3 regions of the Mesorhizobium sp. GW821-FHT04C10 genome follow, and region 1 is predicted to be linked to each of the others. Evidence: riboswitches for the same ligand, from Rfam matches in the RefSeq annotation. Region 1 holds a riboswitch; each other region holds the start of a gene.
What was found. Region 1 has a riboswitch for cobalamin ahead of AC07UC_RS25140 (DUF1636 family protein). Riboswitches for the same ligand answer to the same signal wherever they lie in the genome.

Region 1 (10,541 bases):
TGAACGACGAGGCCTGCGAGATGACGCCATCGGCGGGCGCCTTGACCGTGGTCTGCGCCAGGTCGTAGGCGGCCTTGTCGCGCGCGGCGAGCGCCGACATCACGGTTGGATGCTTGTCGGTTTCGATGTCGGGGTTGCCGCCAAGTGCTGCCTTGGCACTGACAATGCCTTGCTGGGCGACGGCGACCTGCTGCTTTGCCTTGTCGAGGTCGTTGCGGGCCTGATCCAGCGACGACTTGGCGTTGATGCCCTTCTGCGCGAGATCGGCGGCGCGGTCATATTGCGACTGGGCGTAGTCGACCTCGCTGCTGGCGGACTTCTCCTGCGCCATCGACTGGCTGTAGGCGGCACGCAGTTGCTCGACATTGAGGCGTGCCGCGGCAACCGCGGCGTCGGCCTGGGCGAGCGCGATCCGGTAAGGCTCGGGGTCGATTGCGAACAGGAGATCCCCCTGCTTGACCAACTGATGGTCCGATATGGCGACCTGGACGATGCGGCCTGCCGTGTCCGAGGCGATCGAAACCTTGGCCTGCTGCAGATTGGCGTTCTCCGTCTCCTGATAGCGCCCACCGGTCACCCAGACATAGCCGCCGCCGATGATCAGCGCGGCCGGCAAGGCGAACATCAAAAAGAAGCGGCCCATGCGGCGCTTCTTCTTCGGCGCCGCCGGCACCGGCACTACGGGCGGGGCGACCGCGACAGGGGCGGCAACCGGCTGGGCCGGTGCTTCCATCTCGACCTTGGGGGCGTTTTCGTCGACCTTGGCTACCGCATTCATGCTGCTGCGCCTTCCGCACTCTTTACCTTTTCAAGCGACGAAGCCTCGCCGTCCGTCAGATTCTGCACGATTACATCGAGCGCCCTGATCAGGACGCGGCGGTCCTCGGGCGAAACGCCGACAAGCGATTCCTCATAGACTTCGCCGGCGAGGCTCTTGACCTCGGCATAGGCGGCGCTCGCCTTGGCTGTCGGGAAAATCATGCGCACGCGGCGGTCGGCGGCGTCGGCGCGGCGTTCGATCCAGCCGCCCTCCTCCATCCGGTCAACGAGGCGCGAGACGCTGATCGGCTCGATTTCGAGCAGTTCCGCGAGCCGCGCCTGGGTAACGCCTGCCTCCTTAGCGACACGCACCATGAGGCGCCATTGCGCCGACGAAAGGCCAAGCCCGCTGGCACGCGTCTCGAAGCGCTTGCGCAGCAGACGTTGCACGTCGTGGATCAAAAAGCCCAGTCTATCTATGCCATCAGAAACCATGAGCGATACATATAATAAGCGTGCTTACTATTCAAGATGTCACGTGACGGCCGAAGCCGGCAAATGTGCATGGCGGTCTTGCAACGCGATCGCGGCTGGCAATCAGTGAACCGCTGGAGACAGCCGGCCAGGCAGGAATCGGCCTTTTCACAGGCGGTTTCGGACGACCAGCGTGACGACGAAGAAGGCACCGAGCGAGCTGGTTATGATGCCTATCGGCAGTTCCTGCGGCGGCAGCAGCGTCCGGGCGAGAAGATCGCTTGCCAGCAAGAGCACAGCCCCGAACAATGCACAGCTTGCGATCAGGCGCAGATGCAAGGGACCGGCCAGCGGCCGCGACAGATGCGGGATCATCAATCCGACAAAGCCGATGACGCCGGCGACCGAGACGAGAATTGCCGTGGAGAAGGCTGCGACGAGAAACGTCGCCCTGCGCATGCGCGCCACCGGCACGCCAAGGCTTTCGGCAGCACTTTCACCGGCCAGGAAGGCGTCCAGCCTGCGGTGGTTCCACAGCCCGTAGGCCGCGATCGTGCCGGCTCCCAAGGCGCCCAGCCAGACATTGTCCCAGCGCGCCAGTCCGAGCCCGCCCATCGTCCAGAACAGCACCGAATGGGCCGCGCGCTGGTCTCCGGCAAAGACCAGATAATTGGTCAATGCCGTGAACAGGAAGGAGACGGCAAGGCCGGCGAGGATCAGCCGTTCCGGCCCCTGCCCCCTGACCCGTGCGACCAGCAGCAGGACGATGCAGGCGGCCAGTATGCCGCCGGTGAAGGCGGCGACCGGCAAGGTCCAGATGCCAAAACTGTCGCCGAAGACGGTGATGACGGAAACAGCGCCGGCGGCGGCCCCCGACGACAGGCCGAACAGGAAAGGATCGGCGAGATCGTTGCGGGTCACCGTCTGCAGCAAAGCACCTGTTATACCGAGGCCGGCACCGACACAGACCGCCAGGATCGTGCGCGGCAGCCTGAGATCGACGACGATCTTGCCGACCGGGCCCGACACCTGGTGTTCATGCAGCCCGACGGCATGGCCAAGCGAGGCGATGACGTCGGTCAGCGGGATCAGCGTCGACCCATAGGCTATCGACAGCAGCACGAGGGCGACGACCGCCACCGTGCCCGCCACCATGGCCAGCGCGAATGCCTTGTGCCCGGAAAGCGCGCCGGATTTTTGCCCTGGGGCAAGAAGCATCAGAACGCTTCCGGATGCATCGCCTTGGCGATCTTGGCGATCGCCTCGATGTTTGCCGGTCCAGGCGTCAGTTCGGCATAGCGAAGGGCCACGAAGCGCTCGTTCTTGACCGCGTCCGTCTCCTTCATCGCCGGATGCGCCTTCAGGAAATCGAGCAGTTTCCTGTAGCCGCCGCCATCCTGGTAGTCGAGCAGGATGAGGAATTGCGGATTGCGCGAGGCCACGGTTTCCCAGTCGGTGTTGCCCCAGCTGGTGTCCATGTCGGCCATGATGTTGTCACCGCCGGCGGCTGATATCATGGCGCTGGGAATGGCGAACTTTCCGGCGGTGAACGGCTTGTCCTCGCCGGAATCATAGAGGAACACGCGGGTTCCCTTGGCGTCGCCGACCTTCGCGGTGATGTCGGCGAGTTGCGCCTTCCAGCCGGCGACAAGCTTCTGCGCCTCGGTCTCCTTGCCAAAGATCTTGCCCAGCTTTTCAACATCGCCATAGAGCAGGTCCATGGAAGCCGCCGGGCGGTTCTTGTCGAGATGGACGCAGCTCTCGGTCAACACCAGTGTCTTGATGCCGTGCGGGGCGAGCGTGTCGGGCGTCACGTCGCCGCCCGGCTTCATGCCATAGTACCAGCCGGCGAAGAAGAAATCGGGCTCGACGGCGACCAGGTTCTCGAGCGTCGGGTATTTGGGCGCGAGTTCCGGGATGGAGCCCTGCTCGGCCTTGAATTCGGGGCCGACCTTGTACCATCCGGTGATGCCGGTCAGGCCGACGATCGACGGCTGCAGCTTCAGCGCGAAGGCCATCTCGGCCATGTTGAGATCATGGATGACTGCGCGCTTGGGCGGCGCGTCGAAGGTCAGCGGCTTGCCGCAACTGTCGACGGTGACGGGGAAAGCGAAGGCGGTAGAGGCCAGCAAGGAAAAGACGAGCAACAAGGCGAGACGTTTCACGGATTTTGCTCCTTGGTTGAACAGTGCTGATGAGGGATGGTTCGATCAGGATGGCGGCGCGGCGCGGTTCGGAACATCGAACACCGTCAGTTCACGGTCCTCGGTGGGGTGGCGCAGGCGAAACACGTCGACGCCGAAAATTTCGCGGATCAGCTGTTGCGTCAGCGCTTCGCGCGGTGCGGCCAACGCGTGCAGCCGCGCTTCGTTCATCACCGCGACCCTGGTGGCGAACGGCGCCACCAGGGCCAGGTCGTGCAGCACCGCGATCACCGTCATGCCGAAGCCGGCGACGAGTTCGAGAAGCTCGCCGCGAGCACGCGGGTCGAGATGGTTGGTCGGCTCGTCGAGGAACAACACTTTCGGTTGCTGCGCGATGGCGCGCGCCAGCTGGGCGCGTTGGCGCTCCCCGCCAGACAGCGAGCCAATGGTGCGGCCAAGCAGCGGCAGAAGGCCGGTCCGGCGCAGCGCGTCCACCACGATGTCACGCTCCTCGCTCCTGCGCCTCAGGCCGGCATGCGGAACGCGGCCAAGTTCGACATAGTCGATCACCGCCAGCCGCGGATCCGGCTGGTCGGTCTGGCCGACGACGGCCATGTGCAAGGCCCGCTCGGCTGTCGAGATCCTGTCCAGGCGTCGCCCGCCAAGCGTCACCTCGCCCGAACTTGGCCTGAGCATGCCCGATAGCATGCGCAGCAGCGTCGTCTTGCCGGCGCCATTGGGGCCGATGATGGCGAGACGATCGCCGGTGGCGATCGAAAGGCTGACCGCATGGACCAGATTCCGGCCATTCGCCACGGCACCCAGGTCGCGCGCCTCGAGGAGTGGCATTGTCATCGACTATCACCCGCCAGCTTGCCCGGCGCCGGGATGCGGGCCAGCGTCTTGCCGGCCAGCCGCGGCGGACGTTGTCCGGAATTGCACCAACCGTCGGCGAGCGAGGCGTAAAGCCTGGCAAATCGCACGAGATCACCGGCGTCGGCCTCGGCATCGACGGAGCCGAAGAGATAGGTGGCCTTGCCCGGCGCCTGGAAGGCTACCGTCAGCGGCCGTGCGCAGCCCGCCATGCATTCGACGCCTTCGATCGTGAAGCCATGCGCCACGGCGGGTTCATCATGGGCCGAGAGCCGGGAGCACAAATCGGCGCACAGGCTTTCGCCCGACCGGATACCGGTCGGAACGTCACGGCAAAGCGTGCACACGATGATGCGGTGATCGATAGCGCCGTCCAACTTCCGTCACTTTCCAAAACTGGCGACGGAAGGATGTTGGCGAGACGGCCGACAAGACCGACGTCCACGTTTCCTCCCGGCACACCCCGTCCGGTCAACTCAGTGATGGCAGGTCTCCTGGCTCGCGGGTCGTTGCGCAATCCTGCCTTCCCAGCCTTGCCGGCCAGTGGCATTTCGGATCTTGCTCACCGCTTACAGTTGCGGGGGCAGCCACGGCTTCGACCTATTGGGTCTCACCGTGTTCCCTTTTCACCCCTCGCCTTTCGACTCGGGGACCATCACCACTCGATCGTAGTTTTCCCCCAATTGCTTCGCAACGGATTTCTCGGTGCATTGTCGATCCCGCGGCGGCGCTGAACTTACAGACGTAATGTAATTACATTACGATTTAAATCGTACCGCTCGGCTAAGTCAAGTGAGGCTTCTGCCCGAAAGAAGACATCGAGCCAGTCTCGCTCCTGGAGATGCGGCTGGCCGCGGAGCGTTGCCGTCCGGATTGCACGGCAAGCGCAATTTCGATCAAACTGCCGCGCGCGAAGGCGGCAAGATGATCCGCTCAATGCGAGGAACCCATGAACCCGACCGAGAAAGCGCTGTGGTTTGTCGAGAGCCATCTGCCGGAGGCGATCTCGCTCGACGATGTCGCCCAAAGCAGCGGCGTGTCGCGCTTTCATGTGACGCGCGCCTTCGGCGCTGCCACCGGCCGCTCGGTCATGGGCTACATGCGCGCACGCAGGCTGACCGAGGCGGCGCGCAGGCTGGCCGGCGGAGCCCCCGACATCCTCTCGGTGGCGCTCGATGCCGGCTACAGCTCGCATGAGGCTTTCACCCGCGCCTTCCGCGACCAGTTCGGCACCACGCCCGAGATGGTGCGCGCGCAAGGCTCGACCAAGACCCTCGACCTCGTGGAGCCGATCCTGATGGACCAATCCTTTCTTTCCGCTCTCGAACCACCACGCTTCGAGACCAGCCGGCCGTTGCTGATCGCTGGGCTCGGCGAACGCTACACCTGTGAAACCAGCGCCGCCATTCCGATGCAGTGGCAACGCTTCGGTCCCTATATCTGCAACATTCCGGGCGAGACCGGCGACGTCGCCTACGGCGTCTGCGCCAACGGCGACGATGCCGGCAATTTCGACTACGTCGCCGGTGTCGAGGTCACCGATTTTTCCGACCTTCCAAGGGAACTCAGCCGCGTGCGCATACCCGCCCAGAAATATGCGGTGTTTGCGCATCGCGAGCACATCTCGACCATCCGCCGCACCGTCAACACGATCTGGAACAAATGGCTGCCGGCCTCCGGGCACGAGATAGCGGACGCGCCGGAATTCGAACGCTACGGTCCGGAGTTCGATCCGCGCAGCGGCAATGGCGGACTGGAGATCTGGGTGCCGATCAAGGATTGACCGGCACTACAATTCCAAGTCCCAGGTCTGGCCGACCAGATCCTTGCCGAAGGAGTGGTGAGGTTCTTCCTCGGTCAGTGTGAAGCCGACCGCCTGGTAGATGTGCCGGGCGGCTATCAGGATATCGTTGGTCCACAAGGTCAGCGTCTTGTAGCCCTTCGCACGGGCAAAGCCGATGCATTCCTCGACCAGCCGCCTGCCGATGCCGAGGCCACGCGCCGAAGGTTCGACATAGAGCAGGCGCAGCTTCGCCACCTCGGGCGATTTACGCACGACGAAGACCGAGCCGACGACCTCGCCATCACGCTCGGCGATCCAGCTTCGTTCCCATTTCGGGTCGAAGGATTTGACGAATGCCGCGAGGATTTCGGCAACCAGCGCCTCATAGGTTTCGTCCCAGCCATAGTCCTGCGCGTAGAGCATGCCTTGCCGGCGGATGATCCAGCCAATGTCGCCGACCTGCAGGGGCCGCAACAGATAAGGGATCCTTGGCTCGGCGCTTTCACCCAGCAGAGCCTGGACCGTCCGCATGGATTTCACCAGCCGGTCCTGCTCCGACGCAGGCAGCCGATCGAGGAGCGCCGCGACCTGGTCGTGCGAATCCTTGTTCAGCGGCGCGAAGGCATTCCTGCCCGCCAGCGTCAGCGCAATCGACGATTGCCTGGCGTCCGAAACCACCGTCGACCTGGAGATGAGGTGAAGGCGCTCGAACTTCTTCAGCAGACGGCTGACATAGCCGGCGTCGAGACCGAGGTCGCGCCCGAGGTCCGTCGCGGTCAGACCGTCGCGGTGCGCCAGTTCGTAGAGCACGCGCGCCTCGGTCAGCGAGAAGGCGCTTTTCAGCAGCCCTTCGTCGAGCAGCCCGATCTGGCGGGTGTAGAAGCGGTTGAAAGCCCGCACCGCGTCGATCAGGTCTTTGTTGGGCGCTTCGTTACCGGGCTGATGGTGAATCGTCATGGGCATCTCCTGTCCGCACAGGATTGATCATTTGGTTGACTTAGTCAATAAAATGGTTGACCCGACGCACCTCACAACTTCGTCATTCTAGGGCGGAGCAAGGAGCGAAGCGACGCGCGCAGACCCTGGAATCCATTCCGTGACGGTGGCCGAAGCGCGCCACGCCGCAGAACGGGCTTCATGGGTCTGCATTAGGCGCCAAGAATCCATTTCGTTGCATAGCGGAAGGGTAACGGCATGGATTCTAGGATCTGCGCTCCGCTTCGCGTCGCTCCGCCCTAGAATGACGACATCGCGGGGTCGGTGCGCCAATCACGACCGCAGTGGCGCCCCTCAACCCATCGGCAACACCGGCCAGCGATCAACGATCTTGCCGCCAGAAAATACCGCGATCGGCCCGAATTGCTGCAGCACAGCCTCGCTCTGCGTCGGCCTCAGAAAGGCATAATCCCCCGGCTTCACCTGCGCTGTTGCCGGCAGGCTCATGAATTGCTGGTTGGAGGAAAACCCCATCAGACCGTTTGGTTTCATGCCTTCCGGGAACACCGCTTCGGCCATCCACTTGCCGCCATAGAGATAGCAGCCTTTGCGCGGGAAGAGGCCGAGCGCCTGCAAGGCCTTCGAGAACCAGACCGGGCCTGGCAGCGCCGCATCGGCCGCCTTGAGGATCGGGGTGGCGATGAAGGCGGCCGGCTGGAATCCGTTGAGCCCCGGCTTGTCGAAATCGCTGGGCAGGACGAAAGCCGAGCCGATCGAGACTTCGTTGGCAACGCCCGCGCCATGCAGCAGCGCCGTCTTCGAGCCGCCGATGTTGAGGATGCGGCGCTGATCCGGTTCGAGTGCCACGACGAAATCTGCCGCCAGCGCCGAGGCTTTCATCAACGCCTTGGCAGCACCGCCAAACAGCCCGGGGATTTCCGGCGCATGCGCCTCATAGGCCATGATGCCTTCGCAACACAGGCCCTTCGGCACCGTCAGCGCCTTGATCTCGGCCGGGCGGGCAAACCCGCCGCGATGCAGGCCGACATCGACCTCGAAGGCGATACGCAGTTCGATAGCGAGATCAGCGGCCAGAGCGCCATATTCCGCCAGTCTTTCGTCGCTGTCGACCAGCCAGCAGACACGCGACCAGTCGGCGTCGCCCTTCACCAGCACCGCTCTTGCCGCGCTGACCGGCATCGGTTTGCCGTATAGCAGATCCGCATGCGGGAACGCCTTCAGCACCGCCGCGCTGATCGGCGGATGGAAAGTCATGAAGCGATCGGTTCCAAGCGCCTTGCCGATATGCGAAAGCAGCGGCAGGCAAGCGAGCGACTTGTCGACCAGCCGCACGGCAAGGCTGGGATCAAGCCTGTCCTTCACCAGGGCGATGTTGCTGTCCAGCCGGTCGCGGTCCAGCACCAGACAGGGCTGGAAGATACCGGCCTGCTTCAGCGCCTGCGATAGAGTGGCGAAATAGGCGCTCATGGTTCGATGCCGAACAAGCCAGCCATATAGGGCGAGACGAAACGGTTTCGCGGATCGATGTCGCGGCGCACCGCCATGGCATCGTCCCAGCGCGGATAGAGCTTCTTGAAGTCCGCCGCCTTCAGGCTGTGCATCTTGCCCCAATGCGGCCTGCCGCCATATCTGCGAAAGACCGGCTCGGCCGCCTGCATGAACGGCAACGGATCGTTCGCCGCATCGTGGTGGATGGCGATCGAACAGGTCGGCCTGTTGTAGAAGGGCGAGAGCCAGAACTGATCGGCCGCGACGCTGCGCACCTCCATTGGGAAATAGACTTCGGGAAAGCGCTTTTCGGTCAGCTCGATGATTTCGGCCAGCGCCTTCGGTCCCTCCTCGAACGGAAGGTGATATTCCATCTCGTTGAATCTGGTCTGCCGGTCGCTGGCATAGACATTGAGCCAGTCCTGCACATAGTCCTCGGACGGCACCTTGGCGACGGCACCCTGGATCAGCCGGCGGCGCAGTGACGGCAGCCAGGCGAGCCCGGTGCGCAGCCGGCGCAGTGTCCGCAGTCCGGCCTCGTCATTCTCGGTAGGACGCGCGGTGGTCGCCGCGTCGCTCAAGTCGCTGGCGATGAACTGCGCATGGCCGGAGAACGGGATGTAGTAGAATTCGGCCGACCGGTGCGCGCTCATCATCGTTTCGAAATCGCGCAGCATGTCGGCGATCGGCAGCACCCATTTACGGCGGCGCAGCCTGTAGGTCGCAATGTTGTTCAACGTCATTTCGCTCATGACGCCGAAGGCACCGAGCGCGACGCCGATGGCGTGGATCGTGTCCTGATCCCCTGCCCTGGTGAATTCGCGAACCTTGCCAAGCCCGTCGACGATCTGCACCGTCTCCAATTGCGTGTGATAGGCGCCGAGCGTCGGTCCCGAGCCATGGGTCGCGGTGCCCAATGCGCCGCCGATCGCCTGGCGGTCGATGTCGCCCATATTGGGCAGGCCCTGGCCGATATCCTGCAGGATGTGCATGAGCGAACCAAGCCGCGTGCCCGCCCGCACGCGCGCCTGATGCTTTTCAGCATCATGCGAGACCAGCCCCTCCAGTTTCTCCAGGGACAGGATGGTGCCTTGCGATTTCACCAGCGGCGTGAAGGAGTGACCGGCACCGACGACGCGGATCGGGCCGGGTGCGGTGCGAATGAGATCACCTACTTCACCGGCATCGGCGGGGCTGGCGATCAGCCGCGGCTCGGCCGTGACATAGCCCGACCAGTTGCTCCAGCTGGACATATTACCCCCCGGTCAGGCAACGGCGCGGCGGTGCCGCGAGACGAGGACGAACAGGCCGAGCAGCAGCACACTGGCCAAGGCACTGCCGACAGCGAATTCCGGAACCGGGCGAAAATCCTTGCCGTCAATGAGCAGCGACGCCGCGACCGGCCCGACCGCCAGGCCAAGGAGCTGCGCGGCCGGCACCAAGAGCACGGCCGTGCGGGTCTCGTCCGCCGTGATCGTCAGCCGGATCTGATAGGGCACGATGAACAGGAGAATAAAACCCATGACCAGGGCGGCGACCCAGAACGTGGTGAGGCCAGGTCCGCTGGCGAGGATGAGCGAGGCGACAAGTGCGACGGTGCCAATTCCGGCTATGGCAAGGCGATAGTCGATGCGCGCCTCGAACACGGTCGCGGTCATCGCGCCTAGAACCTGCATCGCGAGGCTGGCCGATACGATCAGGCCAACGGTGCGGCCGTCGATGCCGAATTGGGCGCCAAGCGGCTCCAGAAAGGCCCAGATCGAGCCAAAGAACATGAAGTAGCAGAAGATGCACAACAACGCCGTGATCGAAGGAACCGTGAGCACATTGGCCAGATCCTCGTCCTTGGGCAGATCGGCGTAGGCGGCGGGGACCGTGAAGGCGACCCCCAGCGACAGGATGCAGACGACCGCCAGAACCAGGAAGCCGCCGGCCGACCCGGCCGCTGGAATGACATAGAGCGCCAGCAGCAGGGCCAGAGGGCACTGCGCCAGCGTCTGCATGGTGACGAAATAGCCGCCGATGCGCTCGGCCCGGCGCGAGCGGGCGATCAGTTCGGTGGC
Region 2 (10,541 bases), 1.6 Mb from region 1:
GAGCGCGGCAATTGCAGTGCCTACAATGCCGGCTGGCAGACGGCGATCCTGCACTTCCCGAACTTCAGGCATCTGCTGGTCATCGACGATGACGAGATCGCCGATCCGCATTGGCTGGAGCGCATGTGCCTGGCCGCCGAGACGCTCGGCGCCGATATTGTCGGCGGCCCGCAGGTGCCTGTCTTCGCCGACCCCGCCCATGCGAAATGGGCCGAACATCCTGTCTTCGCGCCACCCTACCGGGAGACCGGACGCGTGCCGGCGCTCTATTCGTCGGGCAATCTCCTGGTCGGTCGCAACGTGCTGATCGCCATGGGGCCGCCCTTCCTCGATCTCAGATTCAACTTCATGGGCGGCGGCGATTCCGACTTCCTCAGCCGATCGGCGCAAAGGGGCTTCGTGCTCGGCTGGTGCGCCGAGGCCAAAGTGCACGAAACCGTTCCGGCGCGGCGTATCGAAGTCGACTGGATCCGGGCCCGCAGCCTGCGCAACGGCGTGATCTCGACATTGGTCGAGAAGAAGAAGCGCGCCGGCACGCCGCTGGCCGGCGCCAAGGTATTCGCGAAGAGCCTGGCGCTGCTTGCCGCTTCGCCGTTTCGCGGCCTGATCCGGCTGGCGCGGACCGGATCGCCGGCGATCGCCATCTACCCCATGCATGTGGCGCTCGGCCGCGTGCTGGCCGAATTTGGATATGCCAATGAGCAGTATCGCCAGCCCGAGAAAAACTGAGCGCGCCCCGCTCAGCGCCGCGTTCACGCGCGACGGCGTGGCGACCGCGATCGCCGCACTCCTGTTCACCGTCATCATGGTGTCCTTCCGCCCGTTCCAGCCGGCCGGCGCCGAACTCACCGGCGAGGGCGGCGACATCGTCAACCAGCTCGGCTTTGGTTCGCTCGGCGCCATTTCGATCTTCTCGTTGATGGCCTTCGCCGATCCCCGCATCGTGCGCTCGCTGCTCAGCCCCTCCTGGGTGCTGATGCTGGGTTTCTTCTTCCTGTCGGTGGTGCTGGCGACCGACCCGCCCTCGGCCATGCGCGCGGCTTCCTTCACAATGATCGGCATCCTGACCATGGCAACGATCCTGGCGCTGCCGCGTGATGCCGAGTCCTTCTCGAAAGTCATCATCTTCACCGCCGTCGTGGTCATGGGCCTTTCCTATCTCGGCCTGATCGTCTTTCCGCACGAAGCGTTGCACACGGCCGACTCCCAGGAACCGGAACATGCCGGCCTGTGGCGCGGCGTTTTCACTCACAAGAACATCGCCGGCCCGATCATGGCCTGCTTCAGTTTCGCCGGCCTTTACCTCTACCGGCGCGGGCAGCGCTGGTGGGGCGCGGGGATCTTCTGCGCGGCGATGATCTTCATGCTGCACACCGGCTCCAAGACCACCGCCGGGCTGGTGCCGTTCTCGATCCTGATCGTGGTGCTGCCGAGCCTGATGGGGATGCGGCTCGGCACGCCGATCCTGTTTGCGCTGGCGATCATCGCGACGGCGGTCGGCACGCTGGGCATTGTTTTCCTGCCGCCGGTGAAACATCTGGCGGCGATCTATTTCCCCGACATGACCTATACGGGCCGCACGACGCTGTGGGAGTTCGCCGGCTCGATGCTGGCGAAGAAGCCCTGGACCGGCTACGGCTATGAGAGCTTCTGGGGCACGCCGCTGCTGCTCAACCAGGATCAGCCCTTCGATCGTCCCTGGGACATCAGAACCATCGTGCACGGCCATGACGGCTATCTCGACATCGCCGTGCTGATGGGCGTTCCGGCGCTTTGCGTGGCGGTCTACACTTTTCTCATCGCGCCGCTTCGCGACTACATGCGCATTCCGCTGCGCAAGGAAAACATCTATCTCGGCGACTTCTTCATGATGGTGGTGCTGTTCACCGCGCTGAACGCCTTCCTGGAAAGCTTCTTTTTCCATCGCGGCGATCCGGTTTGGCTGTTATTCGTGCTTGGCGTGCTTGGCCTGAGGCAGGTGTCGCTGCGTCCGATCGCGGTGCGCAACCCTTCCCGCCCAGTCTGACAGGGCTTTCCGGACGCGGCGCGAACGTTTATGTGAGGCCTTTCCTCGGAGGGCTTTCAAATGACGATCAGGCTTGTTCTCGCCGGCTGCGGCAATATGGGTTACGCCATGCTCGCGGGTTGGCTGAAATCCGGCAAGCTTGCGCCGTCAGCGGTTTTCGTCGTCGAGCCCAACGCCGATCTTCGCCAGCGCGCCGCCGCACTCGGTTGCGGCACGGCTGGAGATGCCGGCGCTCTTCCAGCCGACGCGGTGCCTGATCTGGTCGTCATCGCGGTGAAGCCGCAAGTGATCCGCGACGTCACCGCCGACTACAAGCGTTTTGGGGACGGGCGCACCACGTTCGTCAGCATCGCCGCCGGCACACCAGTGGCGACTTTCGAGGAAATCCTGGGAAACCGCGCGCCGATCGTGCGCTGCATGCCCAACACGCCTGCTTCGATCGGCAAGGGCATGATGGTGGTGTTCTCCAATCAACTGGTTTCCGACGACACCAAGCGTTTCGTCGCCGACCTGCTGTCGGCGAGCGGCGAAGTGGCTGATATCGACGACGAGGGCCTGATGGATGCCGTGACCGCCGTGTCGGGATCGGGGCCGGCCTATATCTTCCACTTCATCGAAGCGCTGACCGTGGCCGCGGAGAAGGCGGGCCTGCCGCCGGCAACCGCCAAGCTGCTCGCGATGCAGACGGTCTATGGCGCCGCCTCACTCGCCGCCGAAAGCCAGGAGGAACCGGGCGTGCTGCGCCAGCAGGTGACCAGCCCGAACGGCACGACAGCAGCCGCCCTTGGCGTGCTGATGGGCGAGGACCGGCTGACCAATCTGCTCACCGAAGCGGTTGAGGCGGCGCGGCTGCGGTCGATCGAACTGGGGAAATAAGCTCAGGTTGCCCCGTACAGCATCTCGTCCTGCAGCCGGCGCAAGGCGAACAGCCTCGTCGTGGGGTCTGGCGCGGCGTTGTCGGCGGTCAGCAGTTCGCCTTTCCTGACCGGCTTCAGCACCTTGCCACCCTCGAGCAGGCCGACCGGCAGGGCACGCTGCGCGCGGGCATCCTCGACCGTCATCGTCCAGGAGCGATAGCAGGTCTCGCCGATCGCATCGAAAATCTCGCCGGCGGCCAGGTCCCGCTTGGCGACGGCGCAGACTTCGGCGACGGGCCTTGGCAACGGCACCATGTCGGGCTTGCCGAAAAGCATGATGCGGGCGGCCGTCAGCGGCACTTCCAGCGATGTCAAATGGTAGGGCCGGAACAGGCTGTAATAGGGACCGTGGCCGATATGCAAATCGTCCATGCGCTCGATGATGCGCGGATGCGTCGCCTCGACGATGACGAAGACACCGGGCGCGACGCCCTTGCCGATTGTGTAGTCGACGACGCCCTTTTTCGTGAGCAGCCCGCCATCCTCGCGCGGGATAAGCACCTTGACGAGGTCGTCGCGGTCAGCCTTCGGGCCATGCATGCCGGGCACGTCGGGCACCAGGCCGGTGGCGTTGGCGATGGCGCACATCTCGACCATGGTCTTGGAACCGTCGACGAACTCGACCAGCATGCGCGGGTTCATGTTGCGGCGGATCGCTTCCTCGCGATAATCGTCGGGCACGGCGTCACGATTGAGCGGGTTGTTCTTGCCCTTGCCGGCCGAGACGATGGTCAGGCCGAGCGCGGAAGCAAACTCGATCAGCTCCATGCAACTCGACGGCTCGTCGCCGGCGCCGACCGAATAGACCACGCCAAGCCGGTCGGCCTGTTGCTTCAGATAACAGCCGATGGTGACGTCGGCCTCGACATTCATCATCACCAGATGCTTGCCATGCTCCATCGCCATCAGGTCGAAATCGGCGGCGACGCCCGGCTTGCCGGTGGCGTCGATGACGACGTCGATGAGCGGATTGGTGACCAGCATCTCGTTGGAGGTGATGGCGATCCTGCCGCTCTCGATGGCACCGGTGACTTTCGACGCGGTGTCGGCTTCGACCGCCATCGCTTCATCGCCATAGGCGATGCGAATGGCCTCGCGCGCGGTGTGGGGACGCCGCGTGGAGACGGCGCAGACCGAAATGCCCGGCATCAGCATGCCTTGCGTGACCAGATCTGTGCCCATTTCGCCCGAACCGATGACGCCGATGCGCACCGGGCGGCCCTCATCGGCACGATGGGCGAGATCGCGGGCAAGGCCGGTCAAGGCGACATTGGTCATGCAGGATGTCCACAGCTTCTTGATTTGCGGCCGGATTAGCAGGGACCGGTCGCGTGTGCCAATGAAACCGCTCGCAAGCCGCGATTCCGAGCCCAAAATGCCCGAAAAAGGCACCTTCCCCGGACCGATTGGCCCAAAGGGTTGCCAATTGACATTGTTGTGAACAGTCTAAATAAAACATTCGTTTGCTGACAAAGGCAAATGTTCATCGAGCCGATAGGTCGACGGGCATTCGCCGCGGGCAATCTGGGGAGTGCCTTTGCGCCAGACTGGCGGCAAAGGCGTGGATGAGATCAAGGAGCATTGCGAGGCGTAGGCTCGCGCTCCAGGGGAGGAAGAATGGATACAGTTCTCGCTGGCCTGAAGGGGGCCATCGACACGCTCGGTGCGACAATCCTGCTGCCGATCGTCATTTTCATCATAGCCGTGGTCTTGGGTGCCAAGGTCAGCAAGGCCTTCCGTGCCGCCGTCACCATCGGCGTCGCCTTCATCGGTATCAACCTTGTGCTTGGGCTGATGTTCACGTCGATCGGCGACGTCGCCAAGGCCATCGTCACCAACACCGGCATCCATCGCGACATCATCGATGTCGGCTGGCCCTCGGCGGCGGCGATCGCCTTCGGCTCATCGGTCGGCCTGTGGGTCATTCCGGTCGGCATCCTGGTCAATATCGTGCTGTTGCTGACGCGCATGACGCGCACGCTCAATGTCGACGTCTGGAATTTCTGGCACTTCGCCTTTGTCGGCTCGCTCGTCGTCGCCGCCACCAACAATCTGGCCTACGGCATTGCGATCGCAGCCCTGGTCGCGGCCCTGTCGCTGCTGTTCGCCGACTGGTCGGCGCGCGCGGTGCAGCAATTCTACGGCGTGCCCGGCATTTCGGTGCCGCATCTCGCCTCGGCGCAGATCCTGCCGATCGCCATCATCCTGAACTGGATCATGGACCGCATTCCCGGCATCAACCGCATCAACATCAACACCGAGACCATCGAGCGCCGCTTCGGCGTGTTCGGCGAACCGGTTGTGCTCGGCCTGATCATCGGCCTCGTGCTCGGCGCCATCGCCTTCTACAACGCCGGTGATCTCAGCGTGGTGCTGGCCAAGGTACTGGGCACCGGCATGACACTGGCGGCTGTCATGCTGCTCCTGCCGCGCATGGTGAAGATCCTGATGGAGGGCCTGCTTCCGGTTTCCGACGCGGCGCAGGAGTTCGTGCGCAAGCGCACTGGCGACCGCGAGTTGCTCGTCGGCCTCGACTCGGCGATCCTGATCGGACATCCGGCCGCGATCTCGTCGTCGCTGATCCTGGTGCCCATCGCGATCATCCTGTCGGTGATCCTGCCGGGCAACCGCGTCATCCTGTTCGCCGACCTCGCGGTCATCCCGTTCATCGTCGCCATGACCGCGCCTCTGGTCAAAGGCAATGTGTTCCGCATGGTGGTGATCGGCACGGTGACGCTGGCCATCGGCTTCTACGTCGCCAACGCGCTGGCGCCGCTGTTCACCAGCGCGGCCGTCGCATCGGGCTTCAAACTGCCGGCGGATGCGCTGCAGATCACCTCGGTGGTCGACGGCTTCCTCTGGGTTCCCTATGTGATCATCGAAGCGATCCAGGGACTTGGGCTGCTCGGCATCATCCTGATCGCAGTCGTCATCGCCGCGCTGTTCATCCTCTACCGCCGCAACCCGCTCGGCTGGGAACGAGCAGCGGGCGCCGAGGACGAGCCGGCCGAAGGCACCGCCTAAGCGCCATCGCGCCTTGAATTTGAAACGGTCGTGCGCCCTCCTCGGGCGCACGACTTTTATAGACGGAGCAGAACATGTCCGACAGCCTCATGCAGCTTCTGGATCCCGAAGCGGTCGTGCTCGGATCGGATGCCTCGACCAACGAGGAGATCATCCGCGTCCTGGCCGGCCGGCTCGAGAGCCTTGGCTATGTCAAAAGCTCCTATGCCGACGCGGTCGTGCGCCGCGAAATGACCATTCCGACGGGACTGCCGCTGGAGCGCGCCGACAATGTCGCGGTGCCGCATACCGATCCCGAGCATGTGCTAAAGCCCGGCATCGCGATGGGCACGCTGAGAAAGCCGGTAACGTTCGCCAACATGGAAGATCCCGACGAGAAGCTGCCGGTCGGCTTCGTCTTCCTGCTTGCCATCAATGACAAGGACAAGCAGATTGAAGCGCTGCAGTCCGTCATGGCCACCATCCAGAATCCAGAGGCATTGGACGGCTTGAGGTCCGCCAGGACGCTTGACGACGTACGTGCCGTGCTCGGCTGATAACCCAAGGAGAAGCAAGAGATGTCCAGACAGAAAACTATTCTCTTTGCCTGCGGCACGGGCATCGCAACATCGACGGCGGTCAATGTCGCCGTCACCGAGGCCATGAAGCAGCGCGGCCTGACCTTCAACGCGCAACAGGCAAAAGCCACCGAAGTGCCGGGGCTGGCCGACAGCGTCGACTTCATTGTCGCCACCACCCCTATCTCGGCTTCGGTGACCAAGCCGGTCATCAAGGGCCTCGCCTTCCTCACCGGCATCGGCAAGGACAAGGTGCTCGACGAGATCGAGGCGCAACTGCGCAAGTAGATCACCGACGACGCGGCTCCGGCGACGGTGCTCGGCTTCAGGCCACCCTGACGTAGCTCGTCATGCCCGATTTCTGGTGCTCGATGATGTGGCAGTGCAGCAGCCAGTCGCCCGGATTGTCGGCGACAAAGCCGAGTTGAACCTTCTCGTTGGGCTGGATGAGATAGGTGTCGGAAATCAGCGGCTGCACTTGGCGTGTCGAGGACGACAGCACCTTGAAGCTCATGCCATGCAGGTGCATCGGATGCGACTGCGGCGTCAGGTTCTCCATGTCGATGACATAGCTCTTGCCGAGCTTCAGCTCGGCCAGCGGCGCGGTCGGATCGGATGTATCGCCTGGCCACGGCACCTTGTTGATGGCCCAGAAACTGTAGCCGAGCGAACCGCAGATGCCGTCGCTCGGGACGTTTTCCGCCGTGGCGCTCAGCGCCAGCGAAACATGCTGGGCGGCGGTGAGATCCACTTCCGCCACCGGATTGACCTCCAGCGGCGCAACATCACCAATGGCGCGCTTCAGCGAACGGCCGACCGCACGCAAGGTCGTGAGCACCTTGGGCTTGGTGCCCCTGACGTCTCGCAGGCTGACGACCGCGCCCTCCTCGTCCGGCATGCGGATGGCGAGTTCCATGCGCTGGCCCGGCCCCAGCAGCAAGGCATCGGGCGAAAAACGCTGCGGCACCGGATTGCCGTCCAGCGCCATCACGATCGCCTCGGCGCCGTCGACCCGAAAGGCGTAGATGCGGGTAACGTCTGATATCGCAACCCGCAGGCGCACCAGCCCGCCGGCCGGCGCGTCATATTGCGGCTGGTCGAGCCAGTTGGCGGTGCGCACCGTGCCGTAGGTGCCGGTCCTGGCGGCATCGCGCGGCCGGAACTGATCGATGAACTGGCCGTCGTCGCCAAGACGCCAGTCGCGCAGATTGAGGACGAACTCGGCGTCGAATTTCGGATCATTCGGATTCTCGACCACGATCACGCCGGTCAGGCCGTGGCCCATCTGCTCCAGCGTGTTGCAATGCGGGTGATACCAGAATGTGCCGGCGTCGGGCGGGGCGAAGGCGTAGTCGAAATGATCGCCGGTGTAGACATAGGGCTGCACCAGGAAAGGCACGCCATCCATCTTGTTGGGCAGACGAATGCCATGCCAATGGATGGTCGTCGGATCGTCGATGGCGTTGACCAGGCGCGCGGCGAACGGTTCGCCTTTCTTCATCCTCAGCACCGGCGGCATTCCGGCGCTGCCATAGGTCAGCACATTGTTGGTCGGGCCGACGTCCATCAGGCTGGCCTGGATTTTCGCCGTCTGCAGCACCACCGGTTCAGGACTGGCGGCGGCCCAGCTGCCGAGCCTGCCAATGGCCGAGAGCCCGACCCCGCCGGCGCCAGCAACGGCTGCCATTTTCAAGAGCCCGCGGCGTGTCAATCCGGTCATTCAGCGCTCCAACTGCAAAGCGTGGGATTTATCGTCGCCTTGGATCACAGGCCAGCCACCAGTGCAAATGCCGATATTGGCACACCGCATCTCGCCATTACCATGGCGATGTTGGTGGCATTCGCCAGCGATCATAGCGTCACAAACACGTAAAGATATAAACATCTCTTTATATCTTTCTTGACATGAAGCCTGTGTTGGTGGAACATGGTGGCGTCGTGGTTCTCCGGTCCTGATCGAGGTCGGAGCTAAGAGGGAATCCGGTGAGCATGGCCCGTGCCATGGCGATGCCGGAGCTGCCCCCGCAACTGTGAGCGGCGAGCCGCTGTCCAGGATGTCACTAGGCAAATGCCTGGGAAGACGGACAGAAGCGACGACCCGTGAGCCAGGAGACCTGCCCCGACGAACTGAAACGTCCACGGGCGGGGTGTCCCGGTGGTAGCCTGCAGGCCGCGGCCTTCGCTGCTGGTTCTGCATGCATCCGCTTGACCCATGCCCCCAACCTTATGGGGTATGCAATGTCTACTTTCTCAGTCCCGACCGCCACGCTCGGTGTTCCGCGCATCGGCCGGCATCGCGAGCTCAAGGCCGCGTTGGAAAGCTACTGGTCGGGCAAGAGCTCGGCCGAAGACCTGCTCCAAACCGCCAAGCGCTTGCGCGAGGCCAACTGGATCGAACAGCGCGATCGTGGCATCACGAAAATCCCCTCGAACGATTTCTCGCTCTACGATCATGTGCTCGACACGGCCATCATGGTCGGCGCGATTCCGAAAGCCTATGGCTGGAACGGAGGCGAGGTTCCGCTCGACGTCTATTTCGCAATGGCGCGCGGCGATCAGGGCAACGACCATGAAGCTTGCGCCCATGGCGGTCACGCCCACGGCGTTGCCGCGCTTGAGATGACGAAGTGGTTCGACACGAACTACCACTACATGGTTCCCGAACTGTCCGCCGACCAGACGTTCGAACTCCGTTCGACCAAGCCGCTCAGCGAGTTTCGCGAGGCCGCAGCCCTCGGCATCCGTACGCGCCCGGTGATCCTCGGCCCGGTCACCTTTCTCAAGCTGGCCAAAGCGCGCGGCAGCACTTTCGACCCGATAGCGTTGCTGCCAAGGCTGCTCCCGGTTTACGCCGAGCTTCTCAAGCAATTGTCGCAGGCCGGTGCCCGCTGGGTGCAGATCGACGAGCCCTGCCTCGTGCTCGACCTCGATGCTGCCGAACGCATCGGTCTCGAACTGGCATATCAGACGTTCGCGGCGGCGGCTCCCGATCTCGACATCATGCTGGCAACCTATTTCGGCGCGTTGGGCGACAATCAGGAAACGGCGCTGGCCTTGCCTGTCGCCGGCCTGCACATCGACCTTGTGCGGGCGCCGGAGCAGTTGGAACCCGTTGCCCGCCTGTCGCGAAAGGACCAGGTCCTTTCGCTCGGATTGATCGACGGCCGCAACGTCTGGCGGGCCGACCTGCCCGCCATTCTCGACCGCATCCGCCCGGTCGTTGCCGGCTGGCCGCTCGACCGCATCGAGATCGCGCCCTCCTGTTCGCTTCTGCATGTCCCGATCGATCTGGAGCTGGAGACCACGCTCGATGCGGACCTCAAATCCTGGCTGTCTTTCTCGGTCCAGAAGATGGACGAACTGACGCTGCTCGCGGAGGCGCTTGTCGAAGGCAAGAGCGCGGTTGCGAAGGAGTTGCAGGCATCGGCCGAGGCCGTCCAGTCCCGCGCCACATCGCTCAAGGTGCATGATCCGCTGGTGGAAGGCCGGCTGCTGGCTGTCACGGAGCCGATGCGGCGCCGGCAGGGCGCGTTCGCCGAGCGGCGCGAGTTGCAGGCACGAAAACTTGGCCTGCCGAACTTTCCGACGACCACGATCGGCTCGTTTCCGCAGACCCCGCAAGTGCGCAAGGCGCGCTCCGCTCATGCCAAGGGCGAGTTGAGCTATATCGATTACGAGGCCTTCCTGAAGAAGGAAACCGAGACGGCGATCCGCTGGCAGGAAGAGATCGGCCTCGACGTGCTGGTTCACGGCGAGTTCGAGCGCAACGACATGGTGCAGTATTTCGGCGAACAACTCGCCGGCTTTGCCTTCACCAAACATGCCTGGGTGCAGAGCTATGGCTCGCGCTATGTCCGGCCGCCGATCATCTTCGGCGACGTGTCGCGGCCACGTCCGATGACGGTCTCGTGGTGGCACTATGCGCAGTCGCTTACGGACAGGCCGGTCAAGGGCATGCTCACCGGGCCGGTGACGATCCTCAACTGGTCCTTCGTGCGCGACGACATCCCACGCAGC
Region 3 (10,541 bases), 4.7 Mb from region 1:
GCAAATCCGCCCAGGACGTGGCCGCCGACATCCAGAAGAGCTGGGACGCGATCAAATGACCAGCCCGGGCAAGTGACCAGCCCGGGTTCAGGTGCAATCCAGACTTTCCTGATCCTCATACCGAATCCGGGCCCCGGCCCGGATTCACCGGCAGCACATGCCGGAAGCCTTTCGCGTTCGATTGTTCCGAATAACGAAATCGGTGCATCCAATCGCCAGCACTGCCTGGCCGATCATGCGCAGGGAGAGGGACCATGGCGGCTCAGATCTTCTCGGCCATATTTGTCATCATCATCGGCGTCGGCGGCTGTGTCGCTTATTTCTGGGGCGCCAACAAACTCCTCGACTTGACCTTCCCCTCGCGCGGGGTTTCCGGCACGACCGCCGTGAACAATCTGCGCCGGCAGGGCCTGGTGCGGCCATGGCTGTTCGTCGGCCCGGCGCTGATCATTCTCACCATCTACCTGATCTACCCCGTGATCGCGACACTGTGGCTCTCCTTCCTCGACCGCGGCGGCGAGAACTTCGTCGGCTTCGCCAACTACGAGTGGGCGCTTCGCGATCAGGATCTGCGAAACTCGATCCTGAACAACATCCTGTGGCTGGCCGTGGTGCCCGCCGCCTGTACTTTCCTCGGACTGATCATTGCCGTGCTCACCGACAAGATCTGGTGGGGCACGATTGCCAAGAGCCTGATCTTCCTGCCGCTGGCCATCTCCTTCGTCGGCGCCAGCGTGATCTGGAAGTTCATTTACGAATATCGCGGCGAGGGCCAGGTGCAGATCGGCCTGCTCAACGCCATCATCCAGCATTTCGGCGGCCAGCCGCAGGTTTGGATATCGCTGCCGTTCTGGAACAATTTCTTCCTGATGATCATCCTGATCTGGATCCAGACCGGTTTTGCCATGGTCATCCTGTCCTCGGCGCTGCGCGGCATCCCGGAGGAGACGCTGGAAGCCGCCGTCATCGACGGCGCCAACCCGTTCCAGATCTTCTGGAAGATCATGGTGCCGCAGATCTGGGGCACGATCGCGGTTGTCTGGACCACCATCACCATCCTGGTGCTCAAGGTGTTCGACATCGTGCTGACCATGACCAACGGCCAATGGAACAGCCAGGTCCTGGCCAATCTGATGTTCGACTGGATGTTCCGCGGCGGTGGCGATTTCGGCCGTGGCGCGACAATCGCCATCATCATCATGATCGCGGTCATCCCGATCATGGTCTGGAACATCCGCCAGGCGAACAAAGAGACGGGAGGGCATTGAAATGGCCGTCGCGACCGGAAATTCCTTCGCCAGCCGTTTCGGCGTCCATATAGCGGTGCTGGTCTTCGTGACCATCTGGACCATTCCGACACTCGGCATCCTGGTCTCGTCGCTGCGCGACAAGGATCAGATCGTTGCCTCGGGCTGGTGGAATTCGTTCGCCAGTTCCAGCCAGACCGAGGCCGGGCGCCTGCCCCCCGCCTCGGCGCAGACCCAGAAGGACGGCAAGTTCGTCCTCGAGGGCAACATTTTCGGCGACGGCGCCAGGCGCAGCATCAGTGCGTTCGGCGTCAAGGCGGCGTCACCGACACAGTATCCGGCCGGCACATCGGCAGACCTCGGTGACGGCGTGACCTTGCAGGTCAATGCCGACGGCAGCTTCGTCATGGCCTCGCCCAAGGCGTTCGAAGGCGATCGCGGCCAGCGCGTCTACTATGCCTCGTCGGCGCCGCCGAAATTCACCACCGACAACTACCAGACCGTGCTGTTTTCGGAAGGCATCGGCCGCTCGTTCATGAATTCGCTGACCGTCACCATCCCGGCGACCGTCATTCCGATCCTGATCGCCGCGTTTGCCGCCTACGCACTGGCCTGGATGCGTTTTCCTGGCCGTGCGCTGCTGATCGCGGTCATCATCGGCCTCCTGGTGGTGCCGCTGCAGATGTCCCTGATCCCGCTGTTGAAACTCTACAACGGCGTCGGCACTTTCTTCGGGGTGCCGTCGAAGACCTACCTCGGCATCTGGCTGGCGCATACCGGCTTCGGCCTGCCCTTCGCCATCTATCTGCTGCGCAGCTATATTGCCGGCCTGCCGCGCGAGATCATGGAATCGGCCCGCATCGACGGTGCCAGCGATTTCGAGATCTTCGTCAAGATCGTGCTGCCGCTGTCCTTCCCGGTGCTGGCCTCCTTCGCCATCTTCCAATTCCTGTGGGTATGGAACGATCTGCTGGTGGCGATGGTTTTCCTCGGTACGGCACCCGACCAGATCGTGTTGACAGCCAAGCTCAATGCGCTGCTCGGCTCTCGCGGCGGCAACTGGGAGATCCTGACGACATCGGCCTTCATCACCATCATCGTGCCGCTGATCGTCTTCTTCTCACTGCAGCGCTATTTCGTCCGCGGGCTGCTTGCCGGCTCGGTGAAAGGAGGCTGAAACCATGCAATCCGCTTTGAAGGCCAGCTCGAAGCCTGACCTTGCCGTCGATCGCGACTGGTGGCGAGGGGCCGTGATCTACCAGATCTATCCGCGCAGCTACCAGGATTCGAACGGCGACGGGATCGGCGACCTCAAGGGCATTATCGGGCGGCTGCCCTATATCGCCGCGCTCGGCGCGGACGCCATCTGGATCTCACCCTTCTTCAAATCGCCGATGAAGGATTTCGGCTACGACGTCTCGGACTATTGCGACGTAGACCCGATGTTCGGCACGCTGGCCGATTTCGATGCGCTGACGGCGGAGGCGCATCGGCTGGGCCTCAAGGTGATGATCGACGAAGTGCTGTCGCACACCGCCGACAACCATCCCTGGTTCAAGGAAAGCCGGTCGAGCCGCGCCAATCCGAAGGCGGACTGGTATGTCTGGGCGGACGCCAGGCCGGACGGCACGCCACCCAACAACTGGCTGTCGATCTTCGGCGGATCGGCGTGGCAGTGGGACACCAGCCGCCAGCAATACTACATGCACAATTTCCTGGCCGAACAGCCCGACCTCAACTTCCACAACCGCGAAGTCCAGGACGCCCTGCTCGACGTCACCCGCTTCTGGCTGGAACGCGGCGTCGACGGCTTCCGCCTCGACACGATCAATTTCTACTTCCACAGCCAGGGCCTGGAAAACAATCCGCCGCTGCCGCCTGAACAGCGCAACGACCAGACAGCGCCGGCGGTCAATCCCTACAACTACCAGGACCATCTTTACGACAAGAGCCGCCCGGAAAACCTCGGCTTCCTCGAACGCTTCCGCGCCCTGCTCGATGAATATCCGGCGACCGCCGCGGTCGGTGAAGTCGGCGATTCGCAGCGCGGGCTGGAAGTCGTGGCCGCCTATACCGCCGGCGGCAAGCGCGTGCACATGTGCTATTCCTTCGACTTCCTGGCGCCGGAAAAGATCAGCGCGGCCAAGGTCCGCTCGGTGCTGGAAGCCTTCGGCAAGGTCGCCAGCGACGGCTGGTCGTGCTGGGCGTTTTCCAACCATGACGTGATGCGCCCGGCCTCGCGCTGGGCTGCCGACGAGGCCGACCCGACCGCCTATCTCAAGGTCATCTCGGCATTGCTGATGTCGCTGCGCGGCTCGGTCTGCATCTATCAGGGCGAGGAGCTCGGGCTCGGCGAAGCCGAATTGCGCTTCGAGGATCTTCAAGATCCCTATGGCATCCGTTTCTGGCCGGAATTCAAGGGCCGCGACGGCTGCCGCACGCCCATGGTGTGGGATGGCAACGCCACGAATGGCGGCTTCTCCCAGGCAAAGCCGTGGCTGCCGGTGCCGGCAAAACATCTGGCGCAAGCGGTCAATGTCCAGCAGGGCGACCAGGCTTCGCTGCTCGAACACTACCGGCGCTTCCTCACCTTCCGCCGTGCCCATCCGGCGCTGGCCAAGGGCGATATCACTTTCATCGAAAGCGAGGGCGACACTGTCACGTTCACGCGCCGGGCGGGCAATGAGCAAGTCGTCTGCGTCTTCAACCTCGGCGCCAAGCCGGCCAAGGTCGACCTAGGCGGACCATCACTGCAACCCTTGCCGGGACACGGGTTTTCCGGGCAGGCGAGCACCGGTTCGATCGAACTTGGTGGTTACGGCGCCTGGTTCGGGCGCATCGACTGAATCTTTTTGAGAGATCACTGGGAGGAAACCAATGGCCGATGTCAATCTGAGACAAGTGAAGAAGTCCTACGGCAATCTCAATATTCTCCACGGCATCGACCTCGATATCAAATCGGGCGAATTCATCGTCTTCGTCGGTCCGTCGGGCTGCGGCAAGTCGACCTTGCTGCGCTCGATCGCCGGGCTCGAGGAAATCACCTCGGGTGAGCTCAAGATCGACGGCGAGGTCGTCAACGACGTGCCGCCGTCGAAGCGCGGCATCGCCATGGTGTTCCAGTCCTATGCGCTCTATCCGCACATGACCGTCTACGACAACATGGCGTTCTCGATGAAGATCGGCAAGGAGAACAAGGCCGAGATCGACCGCCGCGTGCGCCAGGCGGCGGAAATCCTGCAGCTGACCAAATATCTCGACCGGCTGCCCAAGGCGATGTCGGGTGGCCAGCGCCAGCGCGTCGCCATCGGCCGCGCCATCGTGCGCAATCCGAAAGTGTTCCTGTTCGACGAGCCGCTGTCGAACCTTGACGCCGCACTGCGCGTCGCCACGCGCATCGAGATCGCCAAGCTCAAGGAATCGATGCCCAACACGACCATGATCTACGTCACCCACGACCAGGTCGAGGCGATGACGCTGGCCGATCGCATCGTCGTGCTCAAGGATGGCCACATCGAGCAGGTCGGCACGCCGATGGATCTCTACAAGAAGCCCGGCAATCTGTTCGTCGCCCAGTTCATCGGCTCGCCGGCCATGAACATCCTGCCGGCGACGATCGACAAATCAGGCAGCCCTACCGTCGTCAGCCATGTCGGCGGGCGCAAGGCTACGGTGCCGATCACGACGCCGGCCTCGGCGAAGGGTGCGGCTGTAAGCTTCGGCGTGCGGCCGGAGGACCTGATCATCGCCACCGGCGCGGACTATCTGTTCGAGGGAACGGTCGATTACGTCGAGCAGCTCGGCGAGGTTCAACTGGTCTATGTCGACATCGGCCGCGCCGACCTGCCACTGGTGACCAAGCTGCCGGGCAATGTCGAGGTCAAGCGCGGCTCGACGCTGCGGCTGACCGCCAATGCCGAGGACTTGCATATCTTCGACACGGACGGGCGGTCCTTCGCGCTGCATGAAGCGGAAGCAAAGGCCGCTTAAGAAGCCCGTCTCGACGGCAGAAACAAAAATAGCGGCGGGCAAGGCCCGCCGCTCTCTTTTACGATCGACTTTGGCTGTTAGTGGCCGAAGAGGTTCCGGTCGGCGCCCTGGGGCGCGGACTTCTGCACATCGCCCGACGAATTGAGCAGCTTGTAGACGGGCGAATCGCCGTTGCGGATCGAAGCCGTGCGCGAGTTGTCGACAGAAGTCGCGGCAGGCTGGTTGGCGCCATTGGAGTTGAAGTTGTCACTTCCGGCGAAAGCGCTGCCCGAGAGAGCCAGAACGGCGGCGGCGGCGATGATGATCTTGTTCATTTCAAGTCTCCTGAATTTCAAGTTTCAACGGGACGGCAGGCATGCCCGCCACCCCGGAGAATCGGCCGTTAGTGGCCGAAGAGGTTGCGGTCGGCACCCTGGACAGGTGTCTGGGCAGCCGGTTCCGACTTCTTGATCGAAGCGGTGTACGAGCTGTCGGTCGAAGTGACAGCGGGCTGGTTGGCGCCATTGGAGCCGTAGTTGTCGCTGCCGGCGAAGGCGCTGCCGGAGATAGCCAGAACGGCGGCGGCAGCAAGGATGATCTTCTTCATTTCAAGTCTCCTGAATTCTTCGAGTTCCGCCAAGGCGGCGAGCCAGGGCCACCGCCTGCTGGAAATCGACTGTTAGTTGTTGCCGAAGAGGTTGCGATCGGCACCCGTGACAGGCGCCTGAGCAGCCGGTTCCGACTTCTTGGTCGAAGCGGTGTACGAATTGTCGACGGCAGCAGTGGCTGCAGCGGCATTCGAACCATAGTGATCGCTACCAGCGAAGGCGCTGCCGGAAATGGCCAGAAGGGCGGCGGCAGTGAGAACAATCTTTTTCATTTTTGGTACTCCAGTATTTTCCCGTCCGTCTAGCGGCGTGTCTTGGGATTAAAATCGCGTCGTTCGGACAGCCCCGATGTGGGAAAGCCATGTGGCCGTTTCCAATCACGAAGTTGTTCCGTGTGGACCAAGAATCCACCACTTGAAATTGTACCAAGGCATTCCACTGCAAACATTTTTCTTTTTGATATCAATCGATTAGATAAAACCAGCAATACGATCACCTGGTGTATCGACGGCTCAGCGTTCACAGCGTGCTGTACGCACCGTCAACAGAAACGAACCGTTCGGTTCGATTTTAGAATCTGCTAATAGTCACTTTTCGAAACCGTTAACCCTTTTTGCTTCGGTTCCGGGGCGATTTCGATAGCCGGCATCGTCGTCACCGAGACGCGTTTCGTGGCCGTTCTTCCTGACTCGATCGTTGCTGAAGCGTGTCGCGCCACATGGATGCGATGTCGCTTTCATGCCGATGTCGCATGCGCTGTCGTGATTAGATCATGGCCATCTCAGGTGCCGCTTCGTGACGACGGGGCGGAGAATTGGGAAGCCGGTCAAAGTCCGGCGCTGCCCCCGCAACGGTGGTGGAGTTCAAGTCGCAACGGGAGACCACTGGGCGAAAGCCTGGGAAGGTGTCGCGACCGTCCGAAAGGACACTCCAGAGCCCGGAAACCAGCCCGAGATTTTTGAACTCGACTGATCGCGGTGGGCGGTCAAGAGGTGGATAGTGCATGACAGGCGCTTCGCCGGGGACTGCATCCGATCCTTCCTCCATCACCACCATAGTCAGTCCTTAAACACGAGGACAGGACATGGATGTGCGCAACGATATGCTGAGGCTCTTGAGCAGCCGCAGAGAGGGTTTCTCGCTCGAGCAGCCTTTCTACACCGACCCGGACTATTTCAAGCTCGACATGGAGCTGATCTGGTACCGCGACTGGCTTTTCATCGGCCATGATTGCGAATTGCCCAAGCCCGGCAGCTTCATCACCGTACAGATCGGCGACTACCCGGTCGTGCTGGTGCGCGATCAGCAGGGCAAGATCAACGCCTTCCACAATTCCTGCCGCCATCGCGGCAGCAGGGTCTGCAACACGGACAAGGGCACGGCCGCCAAACTGGTCTGTCCCTATCACCAGTGGACCTATGAGCTCGACGGTCGCCTCCTGTTTGCCCGCCAGATGGCCGACGGCTTCGACAAGAGCCAGTTCGGGCTGAAGCCGGTCGCCTGCGAGAGCGTCGCCGGCTACATCTTCATCTGCCTGGCGAAGGATCCAGCCGACTTCGCCCCGATGCGGGCGATGATCGAACCCTATCTCAAGCCGCACCGACTCAGCGAGGCAAAGATCGCCTTCGAGAGCACCATCGTCGAAAAGGGCAATTGGAAGCTCGTCTGGGAAAACAACCGCGAGTGCTATCACTGCGCGGGCAATCACCCGGAGCTGTGCAAAACCTTCCCGGAAGCACCGACCGTGACCGGCGTGCAAGGCGCCGACAGCGATCCGGAGATGCTGGCGCACTGGGCCAAATGCGAAGCGGCCGGCCTGCCGAGCAAGTTCCGCATCGACCCGGCGGGGCAATACCGCGCCACCCGGGCGCCGCTGCTGCGCGATGCGGTCAGCTACACGATGAACGGCAAGCGGGCGGTGAAGAAGAACCTTTCCGACAGCGTCTCGGCCGACCGTATCGGCACATTGATGCACTATCACTACCCGACGACCTGGAATCATATCCTCATCGACCATGCCGTCACCTTCCGCGTGCTACCGATCAGCGCCACCGAAACCGCCGTGACGACCAAATGGCTGGTGCATAAGGATGCGGTCGAGGGCGTCGATTACGATCTTGCCGAGCTCACCCATGTGTGGACCGAGACCAACGATCAGGACCGCCGCATCGTCGAGGAAAATGCCCTCGGCATCCTGTCGCCGGCCTATGAGCCCGGCCCCTATTCGGAGCTTCACGAGGGCGGCGTGATCCAGTTCGTCGACTGGTACGCCCGCTTCATCGGTCCGCGCCTCGCCGAAGGCGGCCGGCCGGCGTTGCGCAGCGTCGCCTGAGAGGTTGAGGGATGAATGCGATGACCGACCTTGGCCTCTATCGCCATCTCGATCAGATGGCCCCCTGGAACGACAGGCTGCAGGTGCTGGAAGTGATCGGCGTCAGCGACGAGGCGCCTGACGTCAAGACCTTTACTTTCCGATCCGACAACCAGACCTGGTTCCGCTACAAGCCGGGCCAGTTCGTGACGCTGGAACTGCCTGCGCCGGACGGGCCGCTGATGCGCACCTATACGCTGTCCTCCTCGCCGTCGCGGCCCTTCTCGATCGCGGTCACGGTGAAGGCGCAGGCCGGCAGCATCGGCACGCGCTGGATGTTCGATCACCTCGTGCCCGGTTCGCACGTCAAGGCCTATGGGCCGAGCGGCGACTTTTCGCTGCACAGCCATCCGGCGGCCAAATACCTGTTCATCTCGGCCGGTTCCGGCGTGACGCCGATGATGTCGATGCTGCGCTGGCTGAACGACTGCGCGCCATGGACCGATGTCGGCTTCGTCAATTGCGCGCGTCGCGCCGAAGAGATCATTTTCCGCAAGGAGCTGGAGCTGCTCGGCAGTCATATGCCGGGCCTGTCGCTGGGCTTCATGATCGAGGAGCGGTCAAGCCGCGAGGGCTGGTATGGCCATATGGGGCGCATCGACGCCATCCGGCTGCCATTGCTGGCGCCCGATTTCCGTGAACGCGAAATCTTCTGCTGTGGTCCGGACCCTTTCATGCGCGCCGTGCGCGGCATGCTGGAAGCCGCCGGCTTCGACATGACGAAATACCACCAGGAAAGCTTTGCCGCACCGGCGGTGGAGGAAATCCCGGCGCCGTTCGCAACGCCGCCGCAGGATGGCGTGGCCGTTCCCGTCGAGGCCGCAACGCCGATCCGCTTCGCGCTTTCTGACGTCGACGCCGAATGCGTCGCCGGCCAGACCGTGCTGCAGACAGCGCGTGCCTCCGGCGTGCGGATACCCGCGGCCTGCGAATTCGGCCTTTGCGGAACCTGCAAGGTGAAGAAAGTCTCCGGTGCCGTCGAGATGAGCCACAATGGCGGCATCCTCGATCACGAGATCGACGACGGCTTCATCCTCGCCTGCTGCTCGAAGCCGCTATCGGCTCTCGAAATCGAGGCGTAGACAATATCGGGTCGGACCCGCGCCGCATGGTCCTCGGCCGCTCCGGCGACGACCGGGTGCCGTGCTTGGTGGCGCGATGGGGCCGGACAAGACGAGACCGGGACCGAGGACGCGCTTTCGTGCCTGCCTCGGGGCACGGGACGGTGTCATCGTCGTGGCCTGCGGCGCCCTTACCTCCCGTCTGTTTTCGGCGGAGCTCCTCTCTGCTCAGCCGACCGCGCCTGACAAGCCGCAACGCGGTTGACGGTTCGCCCTCACAGCTCTTCCGTCCTGGATCACCGGCGGAACAAACCCGTGAACGCCATCTCCCGTCTAGCTAGCTCCTTATAAGGGCGAGCACAGTAGCCCTCTGTTTTTCCATGCCTTTTCGAACTCCAGCGCGTCGCCTCCGGTCTACAGATTTTAAAATTTGCGCATCACTTGACATTTGTCGATTGCAACTTGACTATTGTCAGCATCGGCATTTGGGCGGGAGGTCACACGTGCCGATCGGCATCCGACAGGGATCGCCGAAGTCATGGGAGGACGATGGTGGAACTGCTGCTCGAAGTGGAAGGGCTGAAGAAGTCCTTTGGTGGCGTCGCGGCCTTGCGCGACGGCCGCTTTGAGCTTCGCGCCGGCACGGTCCATGCGCTTTGCGGCGGCAATGGTGCCGGCAAGTCGACCTTTCTGAAGATCCTGATGGGTATCCAAAGGCGCGATGCCGGCTCGATCCGCCGCCGCGGCAAGGAGGTGGAATTCGCCAGCCCCGCCGACGCGCTGGCCTCGGGGATCGCCATCATCGAGCAGGAACTGAGCCCGGTTCCCCACATGACGGTCGCCGAGAACATCTATCTCGGCCGCGAGCCCAAGGCGCGGTTTGGCGGCATCGATTTCCGCGCCATGAACCGCGCCGCGCAGAAGCTTCTGGACGACCTCGAATTCGACATTCGAGCCACCCAATACATGATGAACCTCTCGGTCGCGCAGATGCAGCTGGTCGAGATCGCCAAGGCGCTCAGCCACGACGCCGAGGTCATCTTCATGGACGAGCCGACGTCGGCGATCGGCGAGCGGGAGGCGCAGCACCTGTTCGCCGCGATCGGTCGCCTGCAAAGACAGGGCCGCGGCATCGTCTACGTGTCGCATCGCCTGTCGGAGATCTTCCAGGTCGCCGATTCCTATACCGTCTTCCGGGACGGTTCCTATGTCGGCAGCGGGGCGCTTGCCGAGATCGACCGACCCGGCCTGATCCGCATGATCGTCGGTCGTGAGCTGTCCGAGG

Region 2: linked by a shared signal. The riboswitch ahead of metE (5-methyltetrahydropteroyltriglutamate--homocysteine S-methyltransferase) and the one ahead of AC07UC_RS25140 (DUF1636 family protein) in region 1 are both predicted to bind cobalamin.
Region 3: linked by a shared signal. The riboswitch ahead of AC07UC_RS01985 (aromatic ring-hydroxylating oxygenase subunit alpha) and the one ahead of AC07UC_RS25140 (DUF1636 family protein) in region 1 are both predicted to bind cobalamin.

Annotation. Positions count from the first base shown of each region.
Region 1 is NZ_JBWKTL010000001.1:5,152,010-5,162,550, forward strand. Features, by position in the region: gene AC07UC_RS25115 (HlyD family secretion protein) at 1-778, opposite strand, end outside; gene AC07UC_RS25120 (MarR family winged helix-turn-helix transcriptional regulator) at 775-1,254, opposite strand; gene AC07UC_RS25125 (FecCD family ABC transporter permease) at 1,402-2,451, opposite strand; gene AC07UC_RS25130 (ABC transporter substrate-binding protein) at 2,451-3,398, opposite strand; gene AC07UC_RS25135 (ABC transporter ATP-binding protein) at 3,444-4,232, opposite strand; gene AC07UC_RS25140 (DUF1636 family protein) at 4,229-4,627, opposite strand; cobalamin riboswitch at 4,718-4,922, opposite strand; gene AC07UC_RS25145 (AraC family transcriptional regulator) at 5,200-6,033, shown strand; gene AC07UC_RS25150 (bifunctional helix-turn-helix transcriptional regulator/GNAT family N-acetyltransferase) at 6,040-6,990, opposite strand; gene AC07UC_RS25155 (alanine racemase) at 7,324-8,457, opposite strand; gene AC07UC_RS25160 (D-arabinono-1,4-lactone oxidase) at 8,454-9,731, opposite strand; gene AC07UC_RS25165 (MFS transporter) at 9,744-10,541, opposite strand, start outside.
Region 2 is NZ_JBWKTL010000001.1:6,731,434-6,741,974, forward strand. Features, by position in the region: gene AC07UC_RS32180 (glycosyltransferase family 2 protein) at 1-729, shown strand, start outside; gene AC07UC_RS32185 (O-antigen ligase family protein) at 698-2,026, shown strand; gene proC (pyrroline-5-carboxylate reductase) at 2,087-2,902, shown strand; gene AC07UC_RS32195 (NAD(P)H-dependent oxidoreductase) at 2,905-4,221, opposite strand; gene AC07UC_RS32200 (PTS galactitol transporter subunit IIC) at 4,561-5,967, shown strand; gene AC07UC_RS32205 (PTS sugar transporter subunit IIA) at 6,042-6,503, shown strand; gene AC07UC_RS32210 (PTS sugar transporter subunit IIB) at 6,525-6,812, shown strand; gene AC07UC_RS32215 (multicopper oxidase family protein) at 6,850-8,244, opposite strand; cobalamin riboswitch at 8,447-8,660, shown strand; gene metE (5-methyltetrahydropteroyltriglutamate--homocysteine S-methyltransferase) at 8,763-10,541, shown strand, end outside.
Region 3 is NZ_JBWKTL010000001.1:435,268-445,808, forward strand. Features, by position in the region: gene AC07UC_RS01945 (ABC transporter substrate-binding protein) at 1-59, shown strand, start outside; gene AC07UC_RS01950 (carbohydrate ABC transporter permease) at 255-1,268, shown strand; gene AC07UC_RS01955 (carbohydrate ABC transporter permease) at 1,270-2,424, shown strand; gene bglA (beta-galactosidase BglA) at 2,429-4,093, shown strand; gene AC07UC_RS01965 (ABC transporter ATP-binding protein) at 4,125-5,237, shown strand; gene AC07UC_RS01970 (DUF680 domain-containing protein) at 5,315-5,551, opposite strand; gene AC07UC_RS01975 (DUF680 domain-containing protein) at 5,620-5,823, opposite strand; gene AC07UC_RS01980 (DUF680 domain-containing protein) at 5,896-6,096, opposite strand; cobalamin riboswitch at 6,591-6,791, shown strand; gene AC07UC_RS01985 (aromatic ring-hydroxylating oxygenase subunit alpha) at 6,909-8,156, shown strand; gene AC07UC_RS01990 (FAD-binding oxidoreductase) at 8,177-9,277, shown strand; gene AC07UC_RS01995 (sugar ABC transporter ATP-binding protein) at 9,809-10,541, shown strand, end outside.